3 regions of the Comamonas resistens genome follow, and region 1 is predicted to be linked to each of the others. Evidence: riboswitches for the same ligand, from Rfam matches in the RefSeq annotation. Region 1 holds a riboswitch; each other region holds the start of a gene.

Region 1 (6,586 bases):
GCTTCGCCGCGTGATTCATGGAAGGCCTTGATGGCCAGCAGGCCTGCGTATTCGCCCTGCGAGCCCGCATTGGGCTGCAGGCTGATTCCCGCGTAACCGGTGGCCTGACACAGCCAGTCGCGCAGTTGCCGGTCCAGTTCGGCATAACCCTGCAACTGACTGGCGGGTGCAAACGGGTGCATGTTGGCAAACTCGGGCCAGGTGATGGGAATCATCTCGCTGGTGGCGTTGAGCTTCATGGTGCAAGAGCCCAGAGGGATCATGCTGCGGTCCAGCGCCAGATCCTTGTCGCTGAGGCTGCGGATATAGCGCAGCATGGCGGTTTCGGAATGGTGGGTGTTGAAGACCGGGTGACTTAAATAAGCCGAGTTGCGCTGCAAGGCTTCGGGGATCAGCGAGGCCGGGCCTTCGTCCATGGCTTCGATGGTGGGGATCTGCTGGCCGTCCTTGGCGAAGATGCTCCAGATCAGCTCCACATCGGCGCGGGTGGTTGTTTCGTCCAGGCTGATGCAAAGGTACTCGTTCCAGGCTTTTCGCAGGTTGGCGCCCTTGGCAACTGCACGGGCAGCTATGGAGTCTGTAGCGTCCCTGGTGTGCAGGCTGATGGTGTCGAACGCCGTGTCATGGTGGTGGGCCGTATAGCCCAGTTGTGCCAGACCTCGGCTCAGGATGGCCGTGAAGCGTGCCACACGCTGGGCAATGCGCTTGAGACCTTGCGGGCCGTGGTAGACGGCATACATGCTGGCGATCACGGCAGGCAGCACCTGGGCCGTGCAGATATTGGAAGTGGCTTTCTCGCGGCGTATGTGTTGCTCGCGTGTTTGCAGCGCCAGGCGGTAGGCGGGCTTGCCATGCACATCGACGCTGACGCCGACCAGGCGGCCGGGCAGGCTGCGCTTGTACTCGTCGCGGCAAGCCATGAAGGCCGCGTGCGGGCCGCCCGCGCCCATGGGCATGCCAAAGCGCTGGGTATTGCCCACCACAATGTCGGCATCCCATTCGCCGGGTGGTGTCAGCAGGGTCAGGGCCAGCAGGTCGGTGGCGACGATGGCGGCGGCCTGCTTGGCGTGGATGGCCTGCACATCGGCCTTCCAGTCCACAATCCAGCCGCTCGAAGCCGGGTACTGGATGACGGCGGCAAAGAAGTCGCCTGCCAAAGCAGCTTCCCATTCCTGTTTGCTGTTGGCTACCAGCACCTCGATACCGATGGGCTGGGCTCGGGTCTGGATGACTTCGATCGTTTGCGGGTGCAGATCACCGGCCAGCACAATGCGGTTGCTTTTGGACTTGACCGAGCGCCTGGCCAGTGTCATGCCCTCGGCGGCGGCCGTGGCCTCGTCCAGCATGGAGGCGTTGGCGATAGGCATGCCGGTCAGGTCGGTCACCATGGTCTGGAAGTTGACCAGTGCCTCCATGCGGCCTTGCGAAATTTCGGCCTGATAAGGGGTGTAGGCCGTGTACCAGGCGGGGTTTTCGAGGATGTTGCGCAGGATGACACCCGGTGTGTGCGTGCCGTAGTAGCCCTGGCCGATAAAACTTTTCAGAACCTGGTTCTTGCCGGCGATGGTCTTGAGCTCGGCCAGTGCAGCGGCTTCGGTCACCGGAGCGGGAAGATCCATGGGCTTGGCGCGAGCGATGGAGTCGGGCATCACATCGCGAATCAAGGCATCCAATGTGGGCTTGCCGATGGCGGCCAGCATTTTCTGTTGCTCATCGGCATCTGGGCCGATATGGCGGGGAATGAATTCGCTCGCGTTTTCCAGAGACTCCAGCGAAGCGACAGGGGCGGGGGGCGACATCAGCATGGGAGGGACCTATTCTCAAATACTGTGACTGACAGTTTGCATGCCGGGCATGCGTGAATGCCATATGCCTCAAGACATACAGCCGGTGCTTCAAGCAGCGCTGGCTTGTTCCAGCGCGGTGTTCATCAGAGCCAGGCGTTCGCTTTCCTGGTCGGCATATTCCCAATCGGGATATTTGCTGCGTGCCACGGTGTTCAGCCATTGCTGGCAGGCCAGGGCAAGCAGGGCCTGCTTTTGCAGATCGGCATCGATGCTGCCGGTGATCTTGAGCTGACCAAAGGCAGTGGCCACATGGGCGCGGCAGACCGAGCGCAGATAGCTCTGGTTCATGTCATCGCGAGCCAGCCACTGGGCCCTGGCCGCATCGTCACGGGTCAGCATATCCTTGGGCACAGGCAGATCCCAGTCGCTCAGTTGCTGGCGCAGAAAGCGCGAAGCCTTGACGGGCTTGCCGTGCGCCTGCTCCTGATACCACTCTTCAAGAGCGGCCAGGGTGTCGCTGCCGTCATCATTGCCGAAGGGGCTGAAATCATCGCCGCAGTCGTAATAGAAGTCCTGACCTGCAATGCGCACAAAGGCCGGATGGCTGGTTTCGCGAGCAAGGCCGACTTCAGAGTCGTCGAAGTACAAAGTGGTGTTCATGGCAGCATGCAAAAACGGCCTTTGCAATGCAAAGGCCGTTGATATGCTTAGTTGTCCTTGGCGAAATCGTTGTAGGCGGTCTCTTCCATCAGGCCTTCGAGCTCGCCCACATTGCTCATCTTGACCTTGAAGAACCAGCCCGCAGCCAGCGGGTCGCTGTTGGCGAGCGAAGGGTCATCGCGCAGGGCTTCGTTGACTTCGACGATCTCGCCGGTCACGGGCATATAGACGTCGGCTGCCGCCTTGACGGACTCGACCACGCCAGCCACATCGCCGGCCTTGAAGGTGGCGCCCACGGCAGGCAGGTCCACAAACACAACATCGCCCAGCGCGTCTTGCGCATGAACGGTGATGCCGACGATGGCGGCATTGGTGTCAGCGGCGTTGATCCACTCGTGTTCTTTGGAAAACTTGATGCTCATGGAGGCTCCAGATGGGGGATTCAGGGGGAATCAGAGATTTGAGAAAGGTCCAGTGCGCACTTTAGCGGCGTTCTGAGCACTGTTCGGCAAACTGGTCTGTCTCTTGTGCGTGGGCAGGCTTAGCCGCGGAAGTAGTTGGTGGGCACGAACGGTGTGGCCACAACTTTCATGGGCACGGGCTTGCCGCGCACCATGGCAAAGATTTCGGTGCCCGCGGTCGCGTAGTCAGGCTCTACATAGGCCAATGCCACGGGCTGGTTCAGCGTGGGGCTGAGCAGGCCGCTGGTGATGTGGCCTATGTGCTGACCGTCCATGTTTTCCAGCACCGCAGGTTCGCGCACGGGAATACGCTCGAGTGCAATCAGACCCACGCGCTTGCGCTTGAGTTGTTCGGGATTCTGCAACTGCTCCAGCACGATGCTTGCGCCGGGAAAGCCGCCTTCGCGCTCTCCGTCGCTGCGGCGCACTTTCTGGATGGCCCAGTTCAGAGCGCCTTCCACCGGGGTGGTCGTGGTATCTATGTCATTGCCATAGAGACACAATCCTGCCTCCAGGCGCAGCGAATTGCGCGCGCCCAGGCCCACAGGCGCCACTTCGGGCTGAGCCAGCAGGGCTTCGGCAAAGGCTTGGGCAGCATCACCTGGCAGCGAAATTTCAAAACCGTCCTCGCCCGTATAGCCACTGCGCGTGATGTAGAAGTCCTGGGCCTGCCAGCTGAAATGATTGCCGGTCATGAAGACCAGGGTGTTGACGCCCGGAATCAGGCGCTCGAGCACGCTTGCCGCTTTGGGGCCCTGCAGTGCCAGCAGGGCGCGATCGGGCAGGGGAATGACTTCGCAGCGCTGACCGATATGCGCCTGGATATGGGCGATGTCGGCCTGCTTGCAGGCACCGTTGACGATAAGGAACAAGTCATCGCCACGGTTGACGAACATCAGGTCGTCCAGAATGCCGCCTTGCTCATTGAGCAGCAGGCCGTAGCGCTGCTTGTGCAGGCCCAGGCCTATGACATCCACGGGCATCAGCGACTCCAGCGCGGCGGCGGCATCGGGGCCGCGCAACAGCAACTGGCCCATGTGCGAAACATCGAACAGGCCGGCGGCCTTGCGGGTATGCAAATGTTCGGCCATCAGCCCCTGCGGATACTGCACCGGCATGGAGTAACCGGCGAACGGTACCATGCGGGCGCCCAGTTTCTGATGCAGGGCAAACAGCGGTGTGGAACGCAGATCGGAATCGGAAGAAGTGGCAGCAGTCACAGGCAAGCGCTCCGGTGGTCAAACCAAGATGAGTGGCCATGCACGGCTGAACCCCAAAGGTCATGCCGTGAATGGCGGGCTTGCCCTGCTGTCCGCTTTACCTGAGAGATTCACCACGCGATGAACACGAGTGGTTTGCTCCTTCGGTGGATGCCAGCGCTGGTGTCTGGCATCTCTCTCCAGCAAGGAACGCTGGGCCTTATTGGCTTGCAGCGCTTGTCAGTCCTTTTGCCTGAGCGTTTTGACAGCCGCTATGAGCTGTCTGCGCCTTCGGCGGTGCCGGACGGCTTGAAGCCGCTGGCACTCTCTCCTGACCAGTGGAATTCTAGCTGCCGAATACCAGGCCGCACCACTGCAATTTGCCGGATATGGGGTTTTCGATGAAGGAAAAACAAGAGTAGCCAGCATCTATGTTTCTCGGGACGAGGATACAAAGGTCCTAAGGTGCGCTATCCGGGCCTGCAGGGATGGGCTGGGGTGGGAATATCAGCTCATAGGGCTGCTCGACGCAGCTGGTGACGGCATGGCCCTGGCGCATGCCGGGCTTGAACTTCCAGCTCCTGAGCGACTGTGTGATGGCTTTCACGATACGCGGATCGGTATCGGCAGGCAGATAGGCCACACGGCCCAATTCGCCCTGAGGTGTCACTTCAAGCCTAAACACCACCATGGTGCGCAAGCCGTCGGGAAACCAGTTGGCGCGAATGACCGGCGATTTGCGGTAACGGGCCTGTGGGCCCGGGTCCATCTGGCTTGAGGGCGTGCAATCGGCAGTGACCCAGGCCGGCCAGTCCGGGCGTTTGTCGCTCGAAGCCAATGATGCAGGTGTCGGTGTCGACTTGGGCTCGATTGCCGGTATGGGCTGCGATGGGTCCGTCTGTTGCGAAACGGCGGTATTGCCGCCAGGCGGCGTGCTGCAGCCAGCCAGCAGCAGGGTGCCCAGTGCGATGCCGAAGACGGCGAGATGGCGTGAAGTGCGCGAAATTTCCATGGCGACATTCTCGGTCAGGTCCTGGGCATTTCCGATATTGCTCGTGGTATGGATCGATCTGATGCGGAGGGGCTGGCCGCATTCATGTTCAGGTGCGTTATTTCAAGGCGTGTCCAAACGAGTCAAACGCCATGTCCGGCAGAGGAAAATCAGAAATTTTCTGATGGATAGGATTATGACGTCCGTCAATTTTTATCCAAGGAGACAAAATGCCTGAAAAAGCCACGAATGAATTCTGGAAATATCTGAAGCCTATTCCCAATTGCTTTCAGCCTGATGCGCAACCGGAGGTTTATATACAGAATGCGCCTACTGAAGATGAACGCTATTACGTTCCTTTCACCGAAACTGTTTTCTCTCGGCCCCTCTGGATTTCTCCATCGCAAAATAAGTGGTGCGATATCCTGATGGCCAAGGAAGCTGGCTTGGTGAATCGCCATTACCATCCGCACGAAGTATTCGCCTATACCATTTCCGGGAAGTGGGGCTATCTGGAGCATGACTGGACGGCCCACGCCGGAGACTTTGTCTACGAGACGCCTGGCGAAGGCCACACGCTGGTGGCCTATGAGCACGAGCAGCCCATGCGAGCATTCTTTATCGTCAAGGGGCCGTTGATCTGGCTGGATGAGGATGGCAAACCCGATGGATATTTTGACGTCCACAGCTATATCGACCTATGCCGAAAGCATTATGAGAAGGTCGGTATAGGTGCAGATTATGTGGATACGCTTTTCCGTTAATTATTAAAAATATCAACAATCCATCAAAAAAATGCGGGCATTTCATGTGAGGTGAAGTAGCACGTCAAAGAAGGTATGGAGCGAGACATGAATAATCAAGATGAAAACCGGAAGAGCGGGTGGATGAGCTATGAGAACAAGCTGCTGCTCATTCTATTCTTCACTTTCGGCATTGTATTTTTCGACCGGCTGGCGCTGTCATTTCTATTTCCCTTTGTTTCCAATGAGCTGGATCTGAATAATGCCCAGCTGGGCATGCTGTCGTCCATTCTGGCGCTGGCATGGGCGGCCTCCGGTGCATTCTTCGGGGCTTACACCGATCGCAAGGGCAACCGTAAAACGGTGCTGATTCTTTCGGTGCTGATGTTCTCCCTGTGCTCGGCCCTGTCGGGCCTGGTGGGCGGCTTTGTCGGTCTGCTGCTGTTGCGTGCGCTGATGGGGTTGGCCGAAGGGCCGGTGCTGCCACTGTCGCAGACATTGATGGTCGAAGCCTCGACGCCCAGCCGACGCGGTCTCAACATGGGTCTGCTGCAGGGCTCTTCGGCGGGCCTGCTGGGCGCCGTGATTGCGCCGCCGGTCATCGTCTCGCTGGCCGTGGCCTATGGCTGGCGCACGGCTTTCTATCTGACCTGCATTCCGGGGTTGATTGCCGCAGCACTCATCTGGCGCCATGTGCGTAACACCCAGGGCGACCGCACTGATGGCCAGCCTGGAGAGGCGCAGG
Region 2 (6,586 bases), 480 kb from region 1:
GATTTCTGAGTCAGATAGAGGCGGGTCTGTGGGTAATACCGCAGCATCAGCGCCTCGCAAAAAAGGGCTTGCAGTCAAATTGGCTGGAAGCCCTTTTCCATTCAGCGCCAGCGGCTATCTATCTGGAAGCACTTTGCTTGCTGGCCCTGGCATAGAGACGTGCCGAACCCAGGGCCTGGGCCAGCCTGGCGTCCAGCGGCAGCGGCTCGCCATGCAGCTGTGCGGCCATCACTTCGGCGCAGAGCAGCGACAAGGTCAGCCCGCGTGAGCCCAGGCCCGTCAGCACCCAAAGCCCGCTGGTATCTGCGCCGGCATCGGCTCCGACAGGACCGGTGACGGGGATGCGGTCATAGGCTGCACAGCGCAGGCGTGCCCAGGTCGGCGGCAGATCGGGCTGCTCGAAAAAGCCATCCAGTGCTCTGCGGCATGCGGGCAGCAGATCGGCCAGCTTCTCGCCGTTGCTGGCGTGCGCGGATTGCTGGTCTGCGGCAGAGGGCGGCAGCTCGGTCACATCCCGCTCGAAGGTCGAGCCCATGACCCACTGGCGTGCGCCCCGGCTGTCGGGAAAATCGGGCACCAGATTGCCATGACCGTTGACAGGAAAGGGCGGCATGGCGGCCTGCGTCTGCGCATCATGTTCTGCCACGCTGACCTGGCCGCGTATCGCTTGCAGTTCCCACTGCCCGGCCTCCAGGCCGCTGGCCGCCAGCAGCGGTGCAGTGGCCGGGCCCAGCGCCAGCACCAGCATCTCGGCTTCGGCCAGCGCCAGGCCTTGCTCATCCAGCGCCTGCCAGAGCCGAGCCTGGCCTGATGAGCGCCGGAGCCGGGCCACCTGGGTCTGGCCTTGCCATTGAATACCAGCTTGGTTCAACAAGGCCTTGACCAACTGGGCTGGCCGTACCCAGCCCGCCTGTGCATGCCACAAGGCATGGCTGCCCATGGGCAGATGTGCAGCCTGCAACTGTTCGGCCGTGGCGGGCAGGCTCCAGTGCAGGCCCCAGATCGATTGGGTATCGCTGCTAGCTAGCCATTGCAGCGGCAGATGTGCAGGCTGGTTCAAATCATGTTCGAGCACGCCGTCCTGCGCCCAGTCCAGGCCCGGTTGCAGCTTTTGCTGGCTGCTGAGTTGCTGCAAATTCTGGAGCGTGGTGCGCACGCCGTTGCGCGACAGGCGCGAGATCAGGCTGTCATCTGGCGAGACATGGGGGCAGAACAGGCCAGCAGGCAGACCCGATGCGCCGGCTGCGGGCTGCTCTGCCGCGTCCAGTACCGTCACCTGCCAGCCGCGCCTTGCCAGGCTGGAGGCGGCTGCAGCACCCGCAAGGCCTGCACCCAGCACCAGGCAGCGGCCCGGGGTTTGAACAGGCAGAGGCAGACCGTCAGAGCGATGACGGGGCTCCCACGCAGGGTCGTAATGCGCCATAAGGCCTGTGCCGGACATGGCTTGCTGCTTGAAACCCAGCTTGCTCAGAGCCGGCGCGAGAAGGCTTGCGGGGGCTGTCAGCAATGTGCCACGACGGCAGTGGCGGGCCAGATTCTTGAGTGCGTCATTCGTCCAGCAGCCGTCATCGGCATTGCTCAGGCTGATGCTGTCAGCGGCCAGTGGCGGCTGTCTGCGCAGCAGGTTCTGCGTATCGCCGATATAGAGTGTCAGCAGCACCTGACCCTGAGCAAATGACAGCCGGTGCACGCCGGGCAACAGGCCCCACCATTGGGCGCTCAGCTGCTGGCTCAGGGCCTGGGGCGCGCTATTGCCTGCCATGCTTTGTTGCAACTGTGCTTGGGTGGGAGGCACATCCAGCAAAGCCACAAAATGCAGAATGCGTGGGCGCTGCGGCAGTTCCTGCCATGCTGCCCAGGTCTGTAAAAAGCTCAGGCCGCAGCCGAAGTCGGTTTCCAGAACCCGCCACTGCTGGGCGTTGGAAGGCATTCCTTCAAGCAGGCGATGAACAGTTTCGGACATGGAAAACGTATGAATAGGGCGAAGAGCGCTCAAAGCCTGGGGGCAATCACTCCCAGCGCTGCTGGTAAGAAAAGACCGGCAAGCGCCACTTGAAGCGAATGGCAGCCAGACGGAAGGCCAGCCCACCGGCAAAGCAGATGATGGTGCTGATGTTCGGGCTGATATCCAGATAGCGCAGGCCCAGGAACAGCAGGCAGACCGTCAGCGAGACGCTGGCATACAGCTCGCGGCGGAAGACCACGGGAACCTGGTTGCACAGCACATCGCGCAAGATGCCGCCGCTGATGCCGGTAATCATGCCGGCCATGATGACGACGACGGTGGGGTAGCCCAGTTCCAGCGCCGTATTGCTGCCGATCAGCGAAAAAGCGATCAGGCCCATGGCGTCCAGCAACAGAAACACCTGCTTGAGCTTGACCATGTGGCGCGCAATCACCGTGGTCAGCAGGCCGAAGCTGATGACCAGATACACATATTCGGGGTGCTGAGTCCAGCCTATGGGGTAGTGGCCCAGCACCATGTCGCGGATGGTGCCGCCGCCCAGAGCGGTGACAAAAGCGATGACGACCACGCCAAAGATGTCCATATTGCGTCGGCCCGCAGCCAGGGCGCCCGACATGGCTTCCGCCGTGATGGCCACCAGATAGATGACCAGCATGACGGTGAAATTGGAAGCCTGGAACGAGTCCAGCAGGGATACGGAGGGAAGCATGAAGGCACTTGAAAATAGACCAGCCACTCACATCAGCGGAATGCCTGGTTTGCCTCTCCCGCTGTCCTTTGTACCTGAGAGTTGCGCACGCGGTCCTGCTGCGTGCTTGCCCCTTCGGTGAGCCCTGCTGCATTTTGCTTTCAGCGGCGGGCTGCTCTCCAGTTGGCGATATCCGGATCGGTTCAGATCCACCTGCGGTACTTTTTGCCTGAGCGATTATGGGAGTTTGCGCCTTCGGCGGGAACCGTTGAAGGGTTCCGCTCTCCCGCAGGATGGCCGGGATTCTAGCCAGTTTCTAGGATGGACTCGGGTTTGTACTGAGTTGGATTGACTGGTTTTTGCGCAGGGCCAGGGCTTGGCGCGGCTGGCCAGGCCGTCATCCCTGAACAAAAAAAGCCCTGAGGCCAAAACCCCAGGGCTTCTTCGCAGAACGTGCAGGACTTACTGCTCGCTGGGCGGCACATAGCCTTGCGCAGCATCGGCACCAGAGCCAAAGAAATGGTTTTCCATCTGGCGCGCCAGGTACTGGCGGGCGCGGGCGTCGGCCAGGTTCAGGCGGTTTTCATTGATCAGCATGGTCTGGTGCTTGAGCCAGTCGGCCCAGGCCTGCTTGCTCACGCTTTCGTAAATGCGCTTGCCCAGCTCGCCGGGAGCGGGGGGGAAGTCCAGGCCTTCAGCATCCTGGCCCAGCTTGATGCAATGAACGGTACGTGCCATGTCGAGTGTCCTCTTGTTTGATCTCAGATGTTTGGGTAATAACAAACTGAAATCTTAGTAGTTTGAGTTTTAAGACTGTGGTTGAAGAATGCATAGCAACGGGGGAGAAGCCCGTTTCCCATTCACTCCAAGAACACGCAGTCACATGAAAAATCGCCGCAACTTTATCAAGTTTCCCCTGGCCGCCGGTCTGATCGCTGGCTTGTCCCTATCTGTTTTGCCAACATTGCCCGCCCATGCACAAGGCGCGGCACCCGTGCAACTGCTCAATGTCTCCTATGACCCGACCCGCGAGCTGTATGTGAACTTCAACCAGGCGTTTGCCAAGCACTGGAAAGCCACGCAAAAACAGGACGTGAGCATCAAGCAGTCGCATGGCGGCTCGGGCAAGCAGGCGCGCTCCATCATTGATGGCATCGAGGCCGATGTAGCCACGCTGGCGCTGGCAGGCGATATCGACGCGCTGGTCAAGAACGGCAGCGTCAAGCCCGACTGGCAAAAGCGCCTGCCCCACAACAGCGCGCCCTATAACTCGACCATCGTGTTCCTGGTGCGCACTGGCAACCCCAAGGCCATCAAGGACTGGGATGATCTGGTCAAGCCGGGCACACAGGTGATCACGCCCAACCCCAAGACCTCGGGCGGCGCGCGCTGGAACTATCTGGCGGCCTGGGAATTTGCCAAGCGCAAATATGGCGGCGAGGCCGGCGCCAGGGACTTCATCACCAAGCTCTACAAGAACGTGCCCGTGCTGGATACCGGTGCGCGCGGCTCCACCGTGACTTTTGTGCAGCGCAATCTGGGCGATGTGCTGCTGGCCTGGGAGAACGAGGCCTATCTGGCGCTCAAGGAGTTTGGTCCGGAGAAATTCCAGATCGTCGTGCCATCGCTGTCCATCCTGGCCGAGCCTTCGGTGGCCGTGGTGGACAAGGTGGTCGACAAAAAGGGCACGCGTGCCGTGGCCGAGGCCTATCTGAAGTATCTGTACTCCGAAGAAGGTCAGCGCATCGCCGGCCAGAACTTCTACCGCCCCACGGATGCCAAGGTGGCCGGCGAGTTTGCCAAGCAATTCCCCAAGCTGGAACTGTTCACCATCGACCAGGCGTTCGGCGGCTGGGCTGCGGCGGACAAGGCGCACTTTGCCGACGGCGGCAGCTTCGACCAGATCTACACCAAGAAGTAAGCACAGCGCGGCGGGCTGGCCCGCCGCACACCAGGTCACAGCAAAAAAGGAGCGGGTTATGAGCAATTTCTGGAGCCGTCTGGGGCAGTCTTTCTTGAGCGCGGGAGCGATGAATGCGCGCCAGCCGCTGCTGGCGTGGGAGGCTTCGTGGGATGAGGCCGAGGCATTGATTGCCAGCGGCAAGCTGTGGCCTGAGCCACCGCAAACCCAGGCCGGAGGCAGGGCCCAGGAGGCATCCTCCAGCACGGTGCAAGCCCCCTGAGGTATTGCCTGCTAACAGCTCTTAACGCAGCTACAAACATCAAGCCAAGCCATGTCGATTTTGCTGATTGCCGGTAGTCCCACACAGCCCTCGCGCTCCACAGCCTTGCTGAGCGCCGTGGCAGCCCGCCTGCAGGCGCAGGGCCTGAGCACCGAGCCCTTGCTGCAGCTCAGGCAACTGGACTCTGAAGCCCTGTTGCAAGCCCGGTTTGACCACCCTGAAATTCGCGCCGTGAGCGAGCGCGTGGCCCGCGCCGATGCGGTGGTGGTGGCCACGCCCGTTTACAAGGCTGCCTATAGCGGCCTGCTCAAGGTTTTTCTGGATGTCCTGCCCCAGACGGCCTTCAAGGGCAAGCGCGTGCTGCCCCTGGCCACAGGCGGCAGCCCTCACCACATGCTGGCGCTGGACTATGCGCTGCGTCCCGTGCTGCAGTCGCTGGGTGCCAGCCATATTTTGCCCGGCATCTATGCCACCGATCAAAGCCTGCCGCTGCTGCCAGAGGGCGGCTATGGCCTGGCACCCGATATTGCCCAACGGGTGGACGACGCCGTCCAGCTGCTGGCGACCGACCTGCGCCGTGCCGCGCAATGGTCTGCCACGCACGAGTTCGAAGACATCGCGTTTGCCGATGTGCGATGTAGCGTCTAGACAAGAACCTGCAGGGCGGCAGGGCCGCCCAGGTCTTTGCCCGCTGGCCCATGGATTGGGCGAACCCGATTTTCCAAAGTCTTTGTTTTGATAGCAGTCTCCGCACTGTGATGGCCGCTCTACGCCTGAAATCAGGTCTGGATCAGTTATGAGAAGTGCCAGCAATGTGTGGACTGCGAATTCCCTGGATTGATTTTCATGACCGATAGCAAGCACATTTCTTCCACCGCATCTTCGCAAGTGCTGAGCACCACGCGCCGTCACTGGCTGGCCGGGGCTGCCGTGTCGGCGCTGGCACTGGCCGCCGGCCGCCTGCATGCCCAGCCCGGCAATGCCGTGCAATCAGGCCAGCGCGTCCTGCGTGTGGGTCACCAAAAAGGCTGGCTGTCCATCCTCAAAAAACGCGGCACGCTGGAAAAGCGCCTGGCCCCGCTGGGAGTGGCCGTACGCTGGGTCGAATTCAATGCCGGCCCCGTGCAACTGGAGGCGCTCAATGTCGGCTCCATAGACTTCGGCGATGTGGGCGAGGCGCCGCCCATCTTTGCCCAGGCTGCTGGTGCGCCCCTGGTCTATGCGGGTGCCACCGTGGCGCGCCCTGGCCTGGAGGCCGTGATCGTGCCCAAGGGCTCGCCCATACGCTCGGTGGCTGACCTCAAGGGCAAGCGCGTTGCCTATAACAAGGGCTCCAACGTCCATTACTTCCTGGTCAAGCTGCTGGAAAAGCACGGCCTGCAATACGGCGATGTGCAGTCCGTGTTCCTGGCTCCGGCCGATGCACGCGCCGCATTTGAAAAAGGCTCGGTCGATGCCTGGGTGATCTGGGATCCCTTCCTGGCTTCGGCCCAGAAGTCGCTGGATGCGCGCTTGCTGGCCGATGCCACAGGCGTGGTCAACAACCGTGCCTACTACTTCACCTCGCGTGACTTTGCCAGCCGCAATGCCGATGTGCTGCGCATTGCCATCGAGGAGATTGCCGCCATCGATAGCTGGGCCGCCAAGAACCAGAGCGCGGCAGCCGCCGAGCTGTCCCAGATTCTGGGCCTGGATCCCGCCGTGACCCAGCTGTACCTGAGCCGCGCACGCTACGGCACCAGCGCCGTC
Region 3 (6,586 bases), 1.6 Mb from region 1:
TTTCCTTGAATGCGCGTGAAAAGCGCCGGTACTCGGCAAAATCCACGGGCAGCAAAATGGCCTGCGGGCACAGCTTGGCGGCCTTCATCATGCCCATGGCCGAACCCACGCCAAACTGCCGCGCCGGATAGGTGGCCGTGGTGATGACACCGCGCCCCGTGTAATCGCGCAGCAGCGGAAAATCCTGAACGGGGATTTCCGACAGCGGCAGATGCGCATGCCGTGCCAGCAGCGCATCGTCAAAGCTGCGCCGCCCGCCACCAATCACCACGGGCAAGCCCTTGAGCTGCGGATAGCGCAGCAGCTCCACCGAGGCATAGAACGCATCCATATCGAGATGCGCTATGCGCCTGGGCTTGGTTTCAGGGCTGACGGGAAGATCGCTCACAGTGCCGATTCTGCCTGCGCTGGCAAGCGTCGGCAGCAAGGCTGATGCCATCGGCCCCGGGAGCTTTATCTGGCGGCGGCTTCACGGCGCAGCTCATCCACCTCTTCAAAGCGCATATCGGCATAGCGGACCCAGGTCTTGCGCTTGACCAGCCAGTAGCCCAGCCAGCACAGCAGGAACAAGGGAATGCCCAGATAGGTGGAGATCACACCACCCCAGTCGATGCGCTCTTCGAGGAAGGCCTGATAGTTCTGACCCAGCGTCACCACCAGGCACAGCACAAAGGCAAAGATCGGGCCGAAGGGAAAGGCGCCGGCCTTGTAGGGCAGCAGGCCCACATCATGACCATGCATGACATAACCGCGGCGGAAGCGATAGTGGCTGACGGCAATGCCCAGCCAGACGATGAACTCCGTCATGCCGGCCAGATTCAGCAGCCAGATATAGACGGCCTGCGGGCTGTAGAGCGAGGAAAACAGGCACAGGCTGGCCACCAGCGTGCTGCCGACCAGGGCCACCAGGGGCACGCCGTTCTTCGTCAGCCTGGCAAACATGCGCGGTGCATTGCCCTCGGTCGCCATGTTGTAGAGCATGCGCGTGGCCGCATACATGCCCGAGTTACCGGCGGACAGCACCGAGGTCAGAATCACCGCATTCATCACCGTCGCCGCCGACAGCAGGCCCGCATGCTGGAACACCAGCGTGAAGGGGCTGACGGCAATGTCGGCCACGTCGGTGCGCAGCAGCTGCGGATCGGTATAGGGAATCAGAAAGCCGATGACGATGATGGCCAGCACATAGAACAGCAGAATGCGCCAGAACACCTTGCGAATGGCACGCGGCACGTTCTCGCGCGGGTTTTCGGATTCGCCCGCTGCCACGCCCACCAGCTCCGTGCCCTGGAAGGAATAGGCCACGATCATGGCCACGCCCACAAAGGTGGCGAAATTGCCGACGAAAGGCGCGTCGCCCGTGGTCCAGTTTTCAAAGCCGGGCACATGGCCGTTGCTGACGATGCCGAACAGAATCAGCACACCCGTGATCAGGAATGCCACCACGGCCAGCACCTTGATCAGCGCGAACCAGTATTCGGCCTCGGCAAAGCCGCGCGCCGAGAAGGCATTGAGCCCCACCATGAGCAGCAGGAACAAGAGGCTCCAGATGATGCCCGGCACATCGGGGAACCAGTAGGCCATGACCAGTTGCGAGGCCACCAGGTCCACCGCCACCACCACGGCCCAGCTGAACCAGAAGTTCCAGCCCAGCGCAAAGCCGAAGCCGCGATCCACATAGCGCGAGGCATAGGTCGAAAAAGAACCGGCGACAGGCATGAACGCCGCGAGTTCGCCCAGGCTGGTCATGATGTAGTACACCATGATGCCGATGAGCAGATAGGTCAGTACCGCGCCACCAGGACCGATCTGGGCGATGGCCGAGCCGGAGGCCACAAACAGGCCCGTGCCGATGGCCCCGCCAATGGCAATCATGCTCAGGTGACGCTGCTTGAGCACCCGGTGCAGCCGGGGTTGCTCGCTGTCACTGCTGCAAGAGGCCTGCACCGTCTGCGTGGGCTGCTGGCCGGAGTTGGGTTGGGACATAAGTCTTGTTGTCTTGGTTTGCGCCTGTTCAAGCCAAAGCACCAAACCATCCCGCAGGCGCTGCTGCATGCAACGCAAAAAAGCGACCATTGCGATCGCAGACAACAAGGACAAAGGAACAAAGCCATGAGGCAGAACGCGATGGCGGCAGATAAGCCGGCTGCACTCTGTATCGGTAGCCACCCCAGTCGGGTGCTTCAAAGGTCGGGCGCAGATATCACCAGACCCCTTGACAGGCAAAACCCGTATTCTGCCCAAAACCCCGTCCCGCCACTTTGGCCCCGGTCAATGCAATGACGGGCTCTGGGGCTGCTCCAGCTCGCTTGACAGAGTGATTTGCTATGAAAGTACAAGCATCTATCGCTTTGTCTGCATCACTTTTCTGGTTTTTTATTCATGTAACCCTGGGGCACAAAGCGTCATCAGCTATCCAAAGCAGAGCGCTATTCGAAGACATTGCCACCACGTCAGCATTTGTAAGTCTAGAAAACCCGTATATCCAATGACTGGCGTTCTTTCTACATTTGCTCGCAGGCTTTCAGCCCGGTGATATCGAGAGAGACTGCCACTCGTCAAAAAGCAGGCAGCGCCGAAGGAGCAACCGCCCCGGAAACTCTCAGGCAAAAGGATCGGCATCACCGTTTCACACACTCTGAAGAATGTCCGGACGTCATCGTCCGCCGGGCATACCGAAGGAGCAAGCGAGCAGCGCCCCAGGGCATCTGCCTCGTGAATCTCTCAGGTCCAGAACAGAGGGGGCGTCCGCTGCGCATATCGCGCACGGGCTCCACCTTTGACGTATCTGGAATCTGAATCATGAAGACAATCGCCGTCATCGGTGGTGGCATCACGGGCGTGACCACCGCCTATGCCCTCGCACGCCGCGGATTTTCCGTCACCCTGTTCGAGAAGCAGCGCTATGCCGCCATGGAGACCTCGTTCGCCAATGGCGGACAACTCTCGGCATCGAACGCCGAGGTCTGGACCCACTGGTCCACCATCCTCAAGGGCCTGAAGTGGATGCTCAAGAGCGATGCTCCGCTGCTGCTCAACCCCAAGCCCAGCTGGCACAAGATTTCCTGGTTCTGCCAGTTTCTGGCAGCCATTCCTCACTACGAGAAAAACACGGTCGAAACCGCGCGCCTAGCCATTGCGGCGCGCGAACATCTGTTCACCTGGGCCGAACGCGAAGGCATTGATTTCGACCTCAAAAAGCAGGGCATCTTGCATATCTATCGCGACCAGGCGGGCTTTGAACATGCGGGCAGGGTTTCGCAGTTGCTGGCCAAAGGCGGACTGGAGCGCCGTGCCGTCACTCCCGATGAAATGCATGCCATCGAGCCCACGCTGTCGGGCAAGTTCTATGGCGGCTACTTCACCGAAAGCGATTCCACCGGCGACATCCACAAGTTCACCAGCGGCCTGGCTGCTGCCTGCGAACGACTGGGCGTGCAATGCCGCTACGACCAGGAGATCGTGGCGGTGGACAGCAACGGCAAGCAGGCCAGCGTGACCGTGCGCCAAGGCGCGGAAACCGCGACCTCGACCTTCGACGCCATGGTGGTCTGCGCCGGCACGGCCAGCCGCGCGCTGGCCAGCCAGCTCGGCGACAGTGTCAACATCTATCCGGTCAAAGGCTACTCCATCACCGTCAATCTGCCCGATGCAGCCAGCCGCGCCGCAGCTCCCGTGGTCAGCCTGCTCGATGACGAAACCAAGCTGGTCACCAGCCGTCTCGGTGACGATCGCTTCCGCGTGGCCGGCACGGCCGAGTTCAACGGCTACAACAAGGACATCCGCGCCGACCGCATTCGCCCGCTCATCGAATGGGTGCAGCAATGCTTTCCGGGCGTCAGCACACGCAGCGTCGTGCCCTGGGCCGGTCTGCGCCCCATGATGCCGGACATGCTGCCGCGCGTGGGACGCGGCAACAAGCCCTGCGTGTTCTACAACACCGGCCACGGCCATCTGGGCTGGACCTTGTCGGCCATCACTGCCGACATGGTGGGCGATGTCGTGCTGCAGTCCATGGGCAGCACCAGCAGACAGCCCCGACCGGCCACGCTGACCACCGCTCGCGCCTGAGCACCACCTGAAAACCTCACCAACAAGCCAGACACGGCAGCCGCAGCGCCCCGTGAGGGGCGACTGTTGCCGTGTGAATGGCAAAACGGAGACATACAACATGAGCCGAAATCATCCAATCGCAGCCGGGGAGTCGCTGCAGCAGACAGGGGAGCTGGAGCGCGGCCTCAAGGACCGGCATATCCAGCTGATCGCCCTGGGTGGCGCCATTGGCGTGGGCCTGTTCCTGGGCTCGGCCAAGGCCATTCACAAAGCCGGGCCGCTGCTGCTGGTCAGCTACGCCATTGCCGGGCTGGCCATCTTCTTCATCATGCGGGCGCTGGGCGAGCTGCTGGTGCACCGCCCGGTGGCTGGCTCTTTTGCCACCTATGCCGAAACCTACGTCAGCCCCTGGGCTGGATTCGTCACCGGCTGGACCTACTGGTTCACCTGGGTGGTGACGGGCATGGCCGAGCTCACGGCCATAGGCATCTACACCCACTACTGGTTTCCGGCCATTCCGCAATGGGTTCCGGCGCTCGCCACCCTGGCCCTGCTGCTGGGCGTGAATCTGATTGCGGTCAAGGTCTTTGGCGAGCTGGAATTCTGGTTCGCGCTGATCAAGGTCGTGACCATTGTGGCCACGCTGGTGCTGGGCGTGGCCATCATCACCACGGGCTGGGGCCCGCTGGGCCAGACCGCCAGCTTCTCCAATCTCTGGTCGCACGGCGGCTTTGCGCCCATGGGCATGGTCGGCGTGGTCTTCACCTTGCAGATAGCCTGCTTTGCCTATACCGGCGTGGAGCTGATAGGTGTGACTGCCGGTGAGGCCGAGTCGCCCGAGAAGGTGCTGCCCAAAGCCACCAACAGCATCGTCTACCGCATCCTGATCTTCTACGTCGGCGCCCTGGTGGTCATCATGTCGCTGGTACCCTGGAACGAGCTGAGTCCCGACATGAGCCCCTTCGTCCATGTCTTCGACAAGCTGGGCATTCCTGCCGCTGCCGGCATCATCAACTTCGTGGTCATCACCGCCGCAGCCTCTTCGTGCAACAGCGGCATCTTCAGCACGGGCCGCATGCTCTACACGCTGGCGCAATTCAAGCAGGCGCCCGCCCGCCTGGGCAAGGTCAATTCACGCCATGTGCCGGCCGCCGGCATTGTGATCTCTGCGGCCTTCATGCTGGTCGGCGTGGTGCTCAACTATCTGGTGCCCGAGGAGGCCTTCATCTATGTGACCAGCATTGCCACCATAGGCGCCGTGTGGACCTGGGGCATCATCGTCTTTGCCCATCTGCGCTACCGCCGCGCCGTGAGACTGGGACGCGCCGCAGCCGTGGCCTACCGCATGCCGGGGGCACCGTTCACCAACTGGTTTGTGCTGGCCTTTCTGGCCGCGGTGCTGGTCTGCCTGTCGCTGGACGCCAGCACCCGCGTGGCGCTCTATATCGCTCCCGTATGGTTTGCGCTGCTGACGATTGGCTACCGGCTCTACGCGGTCAAGCCCGCACCGCATCAAAGCCTGACCCAAGCGCAGCAAGTCGCCTGAGATGCATGACAGCCGCAAGTCAACGTCGCGCCTGCGCTGTTTGATACCGCGGCTGATACTGCAATGGCAAGCTATTGATTCAAGAGCTACTTACGCTCCATTCCTTTTGGTTTCAGATATTTTTCAATCTAAAAACGAGAGAGATGAAGCGCAGGCAGCTCTCAAAATCAGAGCTGCAGACAGATCAGCACCAGCCCCAGCATCATCAGCGCCATGCCCAGCTTCTCGGTGAGAGACAGCTTTTCGCTGAACACGCGGCGCGAGACGATGTAGCTGAACACCACTTCGACCATGCCCAGCGTGCGCACCGGCGCCGCGCCCTGCATGGCATAGGCCGTGAACCAGGCCAGCGATGCGGCAGCGCCCATGCTGCCGGCCAGCAGGGAAATGCGCCAGGACTGGATCAATGGGTGCAGGCCCTGCTCATGGGTCCTGGCAATCCAGGCGCCCAGACCCACCGACTGCATGGCCTGTGCAATCAACACCCCCCAGGCGCCGGACAGCCAGGGCGAGTTCACGCCCAGCTTGGCAATTTCCACCGCGCCACCGCGAAAGCCTATGGTGGCCAGCGCAAAGCAGGCGCCGCAGATCAGGCCATACACCGAGGACTTGCTGGTCCAGGCCGACAGGCTGAAGACCTGACCGCGCGGCGGCAGCGACAGCATCAGCACACCCACCGTGGCCAGCACCATGGCCAGCAGCGCCAGCCGGGTCGGCAGCTCGTGCAGGAACATGGCCGCAAACAAGGCCACTTGCAATACCTCGGTCTTGGAGAGCGTGACCGCCACGGCAAAGTTGCGCTCCTTCATGGCCATCAGCAAGGCTGCCGTGGCCGCTACCTGAAAGAAGGCACCCAGCGCAATCCAGCCCACATAGGCCAAGGAGAACTGCGGCAGCGCCTGGCTGCCATCGCCCAGGGCATAGAGCGCCAGCAGATAGACGGCGGCGAATGGCAAGCCGTAGAGAAAGCGCACCAGCGTGGCCGGC

Evidence for each region. A riboswitch is a leader RNA that binds a small molecule or an ion and turns the genes downstream of it on or off. The one in region 1 is predicted to bind glycine.
Region 2: another riboswitch for glycine. It lies ahead of QMY55_RS15260 (trimeric intracellular cation channel family protein); the one in region 1 lies ahead of gcvT (glycine cleavage system aminomethyltransferase GcvT).
Region 3: another riboswitch for glycine. It lies ahead of QMY55_RS05245 (D-amino acid dehydrogenase); the one in region 1 lies ahead of gcvT (glycine cleavage system aminomethyltransferase GcvT).

The regions. Positions count from the first base shown of each region.
Region 1 covers NZ_CP125947.1:2,788,745-2,795,330, reverse strand. The annotation lists gene gcvP (aminomethyl-transferring glycine dehydrogenase) at 1-1,805, opposite strand, end outside; gene QMY55_RS13075 (MolR family transcriptional regulator) at 1,896-2,447, opposite strand; gene gcvH (glycine cleavage system protein GcvH) at 2,495-2,869, opposite strand; gene gcvT (glycine cleavage system aminomethyltransferase GcvT) at 2,989-4,128, opposite strand; glycine riboswitch at 4,207-4,321, opposite strand; glycine riboswitch at 4,339-4,451, opposite strand; gene QMY55_RS13060 (hypothetical protein) at 4,568-5,119, opposite strand; gene QMY55_RS13055 (2,4'-dihydroxyacetophenone dioxygenase family protein) at 5,329-5,862, shown strand; gene QMY55_RS13050 (MFS transporter) at 5,950-6,586, shown strand, end outside.
Region 2 covers NZ_CP125947.1:3,268,220-3,274,805, reverse strand. The annotation lists gene mnmC (FAD-dependent 5-carboxymethylaminomethyl-2-thiouridine(34) oxidoreductase MnmC) at 119-1,963, opposite strand; gene QMY55_RS15260 (trimeric intracellular cation channel family protein) at 2,010-2,675, opposite strand; glycine riboswitch at 2,727-2,847, opposite strand; glycine riboswitch at 2,861-2,953, opposite strand; gene QMY55_RS15255 (oxidative damage protection protein) at 3,117-3,392, opposite strand; gene QMY55_RS15250 (sulfate ABC transporter substrate-binding protein) at 3,538-4,575, shown strand; gene QMY55_RS15245 (hypothetical protein) at 4,634-4,837, shown strand; gene ssuE (NADPH-dependent FMN reductase) at 4,889-5,485, shown strand; gene QMY55_RS15235 (sulfonate ABC transporter substrate-binding protein) at 5,684-6,586, shown strand, end outside.
Region 3 covers NZ_CP125947.1:1,156,874-1,163,459, reverse strand. The annotation lists gene dinB (DNA polymerase IV) at 1-331, opposite strand, end outside; gene QMY55_RS05250 (amino acid permease) at 454-1,986, opposite strand; glycine riboswitch at 2,530-2,628, shown strand; glycine riboswitch at 2,629-2,749, shown strand; gene QMY55_RS05245 (D-amino acid dehydrogenase) at 2,803-4,071, shown strand; gene QMY55_RS05240 (amino acid permease) at 4,172-5,599, shown strand; gene QMY55_RS05235 (DMT family transporter) at 5,767-6,586, opposite strand, start outside.